Hydrogenovibrio crunogenus: one gene and its partner. The protein of the gene in region 2 interacts with the protein of the main gene of each other region in a pairwise test. Links are inferred from orthologs where the notes say so. Each region holds a gene or a part of one and is shown on either strand. Other genes may lie near its edges.

Evidence for each region. Proteins that work in one complex are often made in the same cells at the same time.
Region 1: the proteins of ligA (region 2) and leuS interact in binary tests that used the Escherichia coli proteins (3 or more experiments, as listed by UniProt). The link is inferred for Hydrogenovibrio crunogenus from one-to-one orthologs.

The regions. Positions count from the first base shown.
Region 1 is NZ_CP032096.1:538,227-542,094, reverse strand. The notes cover bases 1-3,191. They hold leuS (leucine--tRNA ligase), read right to left. Parts: upstream 2,835-3,191; coding sequence 201-2,834; downstream 1-200. Other genes in these bases: GHNINEIG_RS02505 (zinc ribbon-containing protein), read left to right, coding at 2,908-3,191; GHNINEIG_RS02515 (LPS-assembly lipoprotein LptE), read right to left, coding at 1-174. Also shown: more of GHNINEIG_RS02505, read left to right, coding at 3,192-3,282; lnt (apolipoprotein N-acyltransferase), read right to left, coding at 3,354-3,868.
Region 2 is NZ_CP032096.1:1,367,798-1,373,063, forward strand. Bases 1-2,947 are described here. They hold ligA (NAD-dependent DNA ligase LigA), read right to left. Parts: upstream 2,510-2,947; coding sequence 491-2,509; downstream 1-490. Other genes in these bases: yjgA (ribosome biogenesis factor YjgA), read right to left, coding at 1-420; GHNINEIG_RS06560 (cell division protein ZipA), read right to left, coding at 2,516-2,947. Outside these bases: more of GHNINEIG_RS06560, read right to left, coding at 2,948-3,424; GHNINEIG_RS06565 (FGGY-family carbohydrate kinase), read left to right, coding at 3,573-4,883; GHNINEIG_RS06570 (HAD family hydrolase), read right to left, coding at 4,951-5,266. UniProt on the Escherichia coli protein: DNA ligase that catalyzes the formation of phosphodiester linkages between 5'-phosphoryl and 3'-hydroxyl groups in double-stranded DNA using NAD as a coenzyme and as the energy source for the reaction.

The DNA of each region.
Region 1 (3,868 bases), 830 kb from region 2 along the record:
CCCATCGGTATTAACCAGTTGAATCGACTCGAAAGTGGCCACCGCATTCTTGCCGACCCCTTTTAAGTGAAAGCCGCAGGCTGTCAAGGTTGCAACCATGCCTAAAATCGCAACAAAACGTAGCCTGACAAGCCAGGCCTGGCTAGTTTGAGTCATGATTAAATATTGAGACATCTTATCCCTCACTTAAATAGATTGGATCAACCTTTCACGACAATATTCACCAGACGTCCAGGCACCACAATTTCTTTAACGATGTCTTTGCCATCGATAAATTTGGCGGCATGTTCGTTCGCTTTTGCCGCGGCTAAAATGGTGTCTTTATCCGCTTCGGCTGCCACTTCGATTTTGCCTCGCAATTTACCGTTGACCTGCACCATGATTTCAATTTCATCTTTCACCAAGGCCGCTTCGTCTACTGCTGGCCAAGCCACATTCAATACCAATCCATCATGTCCTAACGCTTCCCAAAGCGCTTGAGAGGCATGCGGCGTCATCGGAGACAACATTAAAATCAACATTTCCAAAGCTTCTTGCATCACCGAACGACCCGCTTCTGATTCGTCCTTAAAGCGCGAAATATCATTCAACAATTCCATGGTCGCCGCAATGGCGGTATTGAAATGCATCCGACGTCCCATATCATCGGTCACTTTCTGTAATGTCGTGTGTAACTTCAAACGTAAGGCTTTTTGTTCTTTAGTCAAACCATCATTCGACGTACAAGCCGCAACCACACCTGTTGAAACGTGTGCTTGCACCTGACGCCAAACACGATTTAAGAAACGATGAGCCCCTTCTACAGCCGAATCAGACCACTCTAAGGTTTGCTCTGGCGGTGAGGCAAACATAATATACAAACGCAAGGTGTCGGCACCGTACTGGTCAATCAAAGTCTGCGGATCAATCCCGTTGTTCTTAGATTTAGACATCTTAATAATACCGCCGTATTGTACTTCCGTACCGTCTGACTTTAATGTGCCTTTGACGATGGCGCCCTTTTCATCGGTGACTGGCTCGACATCCAAAGGCGAATACCAAGTTTGTTTGCCTTTTTCATCTTGTGTAAACCAACTGCCTGCCAAGACCATGCCTTGCGTGAGCAGGTTTTTAAAGGGTTCATCGGATGAGACCAACCCTTCATCGCGCATCAGTTTATGGAAAAAACGTGCATACAATAGATGAAGAATGGCATGCTCAATCCCGCCGATATATTGATCCACTGGCAACCAATGGTCTGCCGCAGCTTTATCCAACATCGCATTGTCTTCATGGCGAGAGGTATAACGGGCATGATACCAAGACGACTCAAAGAAGGTATCAAAGGTATCGGTTTCGCGATTCGCCGGGCCGCCGCATTGCGGACACGCGCATTTTTTGAAACTGTCCAGTTTCGCTAAAGGCGATCCCGACCCATCTGGCACCACATCTTCCGGCAAACGCACCGGTAAATCTTTTTCCGGAACAGGAAGTGCGCCACAGGCTGGACAATAAATGACCGGGATCGGGCACCCCCAATAACGCTGACGAGAAATCCCCCAGTCACGTAATCGGTAGTTGGTCTGTTTTTCTCCTAAGCCTAATTCGCCTAACACTTTCGCCATTTCATGCAAAGCTTGCTTAGATTTCAACCCATCGAATTGTCCGGAATTAACCAACACCCCTTTTTCGGTAAAAGCTGCTTCGGAAACATCTGCTTCTTCGCCCGCTTTCGGCGCAATCACCGCTTTAATCGGCAAATCATACGCCTTTGCAAACTCATAATCACGTTGATCATGCGCTGGAACCGACATCACCGCACCGGTTCCATACCCCATCAACACAAAATTAGCTGCCCATACCGGCACTTCGTCACCGGTAATCGGGTGTTTGACGCGAATCCCTGTATCAACGCCTTTTTTCTCCATGGTTTCCATATCCGCTTCAGCGGTGGAAATATGAGAGCATGCTTCAATGAAACGTTCCAACGGTTCATTATTCACCGATGCTTTTCTTGCCCAAGGGTGATCTGCCGCCACAGCCACATAAGTCACCCCCATCAAGGTATCAGGGCGTGTAGTGTATACCTTCAGATTACCATTTGATTCATCCAAGCCTGAAGCGATCGGGAATTCAATCTCCAACCCGGTCGACTTACCAATCCAGTTTTTCTGCATGGTTTTGACTTGTTCCGGCCAGCCTTCAAGCTGATCCAAATCTTTCAATAATTCATCTGCATAATCGGTAATGCGTAAGAACCACTGTGCGATTTCTTTTCGCTCAACCGGCACGCCTGAACGCCATCCTTTGCCATCAATCACTTGCTCATTGGCCAGCACAGTCTGATCCACCGGGTCCCAATTCACCACTGATAGCTTACGATACACTAAGCCTTTTTCCATCAAACGGGTAAACAGCCATTGCTCCCAGCGATAGTACTCTGGATGACACGTAGCCACCTCTCTCGTCCAGTCATACCCTAGGCCGAGCCGTTTTAATTGGTTGCGCATATAATCAATATTTTGGTAGGTCCATTTAGCGGGTGCAACTTGATTATCCATTGCGGCATTTTCAGCAGGCAGACCAAAAGCATCCCACCCCATTGGTTGCAACACATTTTTGCCTTGCATACGCTGGAATCGTGACACCACATCGCCAATGGTATAGTTACGCACATGCCCCATATGTAACTTACCGCTTGGATAAGGAAACATGGAAAGACAGTAAAACTTCTCTTTCGAGTCGTCTTCTTTCGCTACAAAGACCTGCTGCTCATCCCAAACTTGCTGGATAGCGGCTTCAATGGATTGTGGTTGATAATCAGTTGTCGATTCAGGCATGGATTCTGTTGTCATGTATCGCTTTCTTTTTGGTATGATTAAAGATAAATTAAATGAAAAAGATTATAACAAATTAGAGGATGTAAAAATGAGTGAAAATAAAATGTTGGCAGCCTATCGTCACATCTTGGAAAAAGCAAAAGAATCGCTCATTCAAGCGGACATGAAAAGCTGGGATTTACTTGGCAAAGCCGTACACAAAGTAGAAGAAAAAGAATCGGTTCTAGAAGAATTGAGTCGAGAGCAATTAGAGCAGGTTCAAGAAGATGTCAAAGCCGATATTTTTCAACTTGCCGAATATATGGAAGAGTTCAACGAGGGGGTAGAATCCTTTATTGAAATGGACCTGCCGATTATTGAAAAATATTTGGAAGAAAAAGCGCTTAGCTTGTCAGATCCAACAGATTTAATGATTTTAAAACTGCGCATTACGGCCGCAATGAATCCTGAAAAATCACTTTAATCTCAAATGAAAAACTGCCAGGCCTGGCAGTTTTTTATAATACATAACGTCTACTACTCTCTTTCGCATTTCTATTTTTTTGCCTGAACAAGTGGCAGCAACGCTATTTTTCGAGCGGCTAAAAAGCTCATCACAACACTGAGCAACAATAGCAAAGGGAGTTGCTTCCATTCCACAAAAGGCGTTGTGCCCGTATAAGGCTGCACTTCACCTCTCAACACCCCGGTTTCATAAGGTGGAATTTCTTGTTTGATTTGTCCATCCGTTCCTACAATGACGGTATAACCTGTATTAGTCGTTCGCGCGATCTCTCGTCCTAGCTCAATTGCGCGCATCTGCACATCCTGTACTTGCTGAGCCGGCTCAAACGTATGTGCAAACCAGGCATCATTACTCACGGTCACCAAATAACTGGAGGTTTTAGCCGAATCAGCCAACTCTTCACCAAAGGCCATTTCATAACAGACCGACACCCCTACTTTATGTTTCCCTAACGCTAAAGGCTCTTGATCGGGTGCGCCATGCGTAAATTCCGAAAACGGGATATCAAACATCAAACTTAAGGTTTTTAAGATTTTAGAAAAAG
Region 2 (5,266 bases):
CAACTGCATGAATTCATTCAACGCTTCATCTCCTTCGGAGACCAGACGATCACGCCATTTCTCCAAACGATGGAAATGCGCCGCTTGTTGTTTGGATTTTTGCTCTATTTCAAATAAACGCTGTTTAATTTGAGTGATTAAATCTTCATTTTTTCTTAAGTACTTACCGATATACAATTTTTGGCGCTTAATAGCCGGTCCGTTTCTCATTTCTTTCAGTAACAAGATAGCTTTAAGCAAATCATCCGGCAAGTTAAACGTCTTTAAAGTTGAAGGGGAATACTCCGATAACTGCTCACCTAAATCGGTAACCGCCTGGGCAGCTTTTTTGATATCCGTTCGGCTTTCAAACTCTTCTTGTTCCCAATCAGGTGTTTCTTTTTTTTGTTTGGTTCTGTTTACGTTACGAGGTCTGACCATATCGGTTCCATTATTGGGGTTATTTATATTTATAAGCGATCAAAGATAAGACGGTTTAAGCGTTTTAACTTTAATCTTGTTGTGGCATCATTGCAAGCCATTCTGATTCAGTCAAAACAGCCACACCCAAAGACTCTGCTTTGGTCAATTTTGAGCCTGCTTTTTCACCAGCAATGACATAATCGGTTTTGGCGGACACACTCCCTGTGATTTTAGCGCCTTGCGCTTCAAGCAACACTTTGGCTTCTGGCCGACTCATTTCCGACAAGGTACCTGTCAAAACAATTACTTTATTGGCAAAAGGGGAATCTTCCACGATTGGAGTCGTTTCAGGTGTTGGCCAGTGCATTCCCGCATCAAGCAACCCTTTTATAACCGATTCATTATGCGGCTCTTTAAAAAAGTTCACAATGTGTTCCGCTACCACTTCCCCCACATCATTAAGCATGATTAACTCTTCAAATTCTGCTTGTTTAATCGCATCCAAGTTTTTGAAATGATTTGCTAAATTTTTAGCAGTCACTTCCCCAACTTCAGGGATTCCCAAACTGTATATAAATTTCGCCAGAGTGGTTTCCAAAGAAGCCTGGATACCGTCAACCACATTTTGTGCAGATTTCTCAGCCATGCGTTCTAAGGTTGCCAGTCTCTCAACCGTTAAATGATAAAAATCATCGGGGTGCTTTACCCATCCTTTATCAACCAACTGATCGATCAACTTATCGCCCAGTCCTTGAATGTCCATCGCTTTTCTTGATACAAAATGATGCAGAGCTCGCTTACGCTGCGCAGGACAAACTAACCCACCTGTACAACGGAAAACCGCTTTATCCAACTCTTTAACCACATCTGAGCCGCATTCAGGACAGTGCTGAGGCATTTCAAACAATTCTGTGTTTTCTGGGCGCTGAGCTAGAACAGGTCCGACCACTTCTGGAATAACATCCCCTGCCCGACGGACAATAACGGTATCGCCAATACGGACATCCTTTCGCTTTATTTCATCCATATTGTGGAGTGTTGCATTGGACACAATCACGCCGCCGACAGAGACGGGTTGCAACCGTGCAACAGGTGTTATTGCACCTGTTCTCCCGACCTGAACCTCAATATCCACTAATGTCGTCCAGACTTCTTCAGCTGGGAATTTTCTAGCTATGGCCCATCGAGGCGCTCTTGCAGTGAATCCTAATTGTTGCTGAAGTTTAATGTCATTCAACTTGTAGACGATGCCATCAATTTCATAAGGCAAATCGGAACGTTTTGCTTGAATCTTTTCATAATAAGCATACATTCCTTCCAACCCACTGACGATTTCAGTCTGAGGATTGGCCGGCAAGCCCCATTCAACAAGTTGTCCGATCATTTCAGAATAATATTGCGGCAATCGCCAGTCTTCGCTTAACTCTCCCCAGCCATACAAAAAGAAACTAAGGTGACGTTTCGCAGCCACTTTGGAATCTAACTGGCGTAATGAACCAGCCGCGGCATTTCGCGGGTTGGCAAAAATCTTTCCTCCCACTTCTTGTTGGTATTCATTCAACTGCTGAAACGCAGACTTCGACATGAACACCTCGCCACGCACTTCCACCACTTCCGGCCAGTCATCACCAAACAGCTTTAAAGGTATGGAATGAATCGGACGGATATTATGCGTGACATCTTCCCCTACTTGCCCATCACCACGTGTGGTAGCTTGGACCAGCTGTCCATTTTCATAACGGATATTAATTGCCAACCCGTCCATTTTAGGTTCAGCAGAAAAGGTTAACGATTTCTGATCGGGGAGTTTTTCCTCAATGCGCTTCAAAAAGCTTTTCAACTCGTCATCTTCAAAGGCATTATCTAAAGAAAACATCGCCACAGCATGACGCACGGTTTGAAACTCTTTTAAAGGTTGGTCGCCAACACGCTGGCTGGGAGATTCCGATAAGATCCAATCAGGATGTTCGTCCTCTATCTTTAGCAATTGCTGGTAGAGGACATCATATTGTGAATCACTGATGATTGGGTCATCCAGCACATAATACTGGTAACTGTGCTGGTTTAAGGACTCAACCAGCTTTTGATAGGCTTTTTGATCTTGCATGGAAGTTTATATGGCTGAAGATTCATAAGCCACCGCGGCATCGCGCATGGCTTGCAAGTCAGATTCTTTCAATAAGTGTCGATTTGCATCATAAAGACGCCCATTCAAACGCTGCGAAATCTTGCGAGACATCATAATCATGTCATGCATTACTGCTGGAGCTTTAACGGTAGTTGGTAATTCCAATATCAAAACCACGCCTACTGTTTTAAGCTCACTGTTGGTAGGCTGATCTAACGGGAAAGTTCCAGGCTCTATCAAATTGGCTACACGGATTATCTCATTTCCCATCGAGTCATTTTTAACAAAAATACCTGTCTCTGAAGGTACCAGCCCAACCCCTTGTAAGGTTTGGTTGACTTTCGGCCACAGAAAATCATCCGTTCCCATGACAATAATGGCAAAAACTTGAGGCTCTTTTTGCTCAACATCAGCGTCAGACTCCGCTTTTTGAATACCTTCTTCAGGTATCCCAAAGCTGGGCTCATAGTCAGAAGCAGAAGCTGGTTCGCCTTCCGAGCCAATTGGCTTCATGTCCTCAACTTCCAACACCACATGTTTTGGCTTACGATGAGTCTCTATGTCGGCTTCCGTAGCGCCTTCTGCCGCCTTACTTTCCTTAGGCTTTTCTACCTCAAACTCTTGACCGAACGACAAGCCTAGCTGGGACTCTGGAACCTGCTCTGCCTCGTCTTCAACATGTAAACGATTTTGTGTTCGACTGGAAAGTGGAATGTGTGCTTCCCCCAACTCCTTTAAGGCGTTATAAGCATCTTGACGGGACGTGTTTTCTTTCGTCTCCGTCTCGTCTTGTGCTGTGTTATCGCTGTTGCGAGCTTTGACTTTTTGTAAAATATAAAGCCCAACAATGACAATAATTGCAAATATCAATAATACTTGTTGCAATTCGTTCATCCAGCACTTCCCTTAATTTTTTTTGAGTTGATAGAATACAATCTGAATGTAGAAAATTTTACTTTAATTTCACCATAAAGAAAAGTGAAGACACCTTTTAATCTGGTGTCTTCACTGATATTTTTTAAATAACGTGGGAAGACGTTGAATGCATAAATCCTCAAACCATTCTGAATTTATTTTAGGAATTGATGTCGGCACGTCTGGTATGCGTGCGGTAGTTGTTGAATCAAAAGGTTTTTCTGAAGAAAAGATTGTATTCAGCACCACCGTCACCATGCCATTTCCAGAACGGACAAGCAACCAAAGTGAACAAAATCCAGCAATTTGGTTAATGACGTTAGAAAAATTATTTTCTCAATTACAAAGCTTCAACAACGTTTCCAAGATAACCAAACTGGTTTTAGATGCGACCTCCTCCACTGTTTTATTGTGCGATCAGAATGGCACACCGAAAACGCCCGCCTTGATGTATGACGATAAACGGGCACAAACACAAGCGAACCTCATCAAAAAAGCGGGGCCAAATGAAAGTGGGGCTCATGGTGCTTCCAGCACTTTGGCTAAGGTCTTGTGGCTGGAAAACCATCTTCAAGCCACTCAGAGTCAACAGGACTTAAATGCATATTTCATTTGCCATCAAATTGATTTCTTAAATTATTTTTTGACCGGAAAGACAAACATAACCGATGAAAACAATGCCCTTAAGTTAGGCTATGACTCGATGCGCCAAGGTTGGCCAGAGTGGGTCAAAAAACTTGTCTCTATTCCGCTTCCCGATGTGGTCGCCCCGGGCACAGAATTGGCTAAAATTCAACCAGGCCTGACTCAGCAATATGGATTTAACCCCAATCTGATGGTATACACCGGCACCACCGATAGCATTGCCGCTTTTCTAGCCTCTGGCGCAAATCAAGTAGGCGATGCGGTCACATCTTTAGGATCCACATTAGCCATCAAACTTCTATCAGACCAGCCTGTTTTTGCCCCTCAATATGGGATCTACAGTCACCGCTTAAAGGGACAATGGTTAGTTGGTGGAGCTTCAAATGCAGGCGGTGCAGTATTGTTAAAATATTTTGCATTAGACACGTTGATTGAACTCCTCCCACAGATCCACATCGACAAACCAACACACTTACATTACTACCCATTGCTAGAACCAGGAGAGCGTTTTCCCATCTCGAATGCAAAGCTTCCACCCAAATTAACACCCAGACCGGATTCAGATATTGAGTTTTTACAGGCCATTATAGAAGGGTTAGTAGAAATTGAGGTGTTGGCTTATGAACGACTCTCTGAACTGGGAACCCCCAAAGTAAAAAGAATTTTTACCGCAGGTGGCGGATTAAAAAATGCAGTTTGGATGACGCTTCGAGCGCAACAACTCGCAGCTGAAATTGAACCGGCCAACAACACTGATGCCGCTTTCGGGGTCACTCGTTTAATCTCCAAATAAAAAAGCCCTTCTACAAAATAAAGGGGCTTTTCTATACCAAACTCTGAAAGTTTAGAAAACTTGAACTTTAAACTTCGGCAATCATTTTAACCAAGTCTAAATCCAAATAGGTTTTACCTTTGGCGTCACCCGATAATACCTCAAATGGTTCATCAGGCTCCCCCATATGATTCAATACCAATTCCGCTTGTGAAAAATCATCATTTTTGGTGTATTCATTAATTGTGACGATGGTACGGAGATTCGCTCCAGCAGACGACAAAATCCCGTTATAGGAATCTTCAAAAGCAATCGCTTGTTCTGGCTTCAAATTCATCTGCTCTAACGCCCAATCATAAATGTCCGGAGCTGGTTTTTTCGCAGGAACAATATCTCCCGCTGCA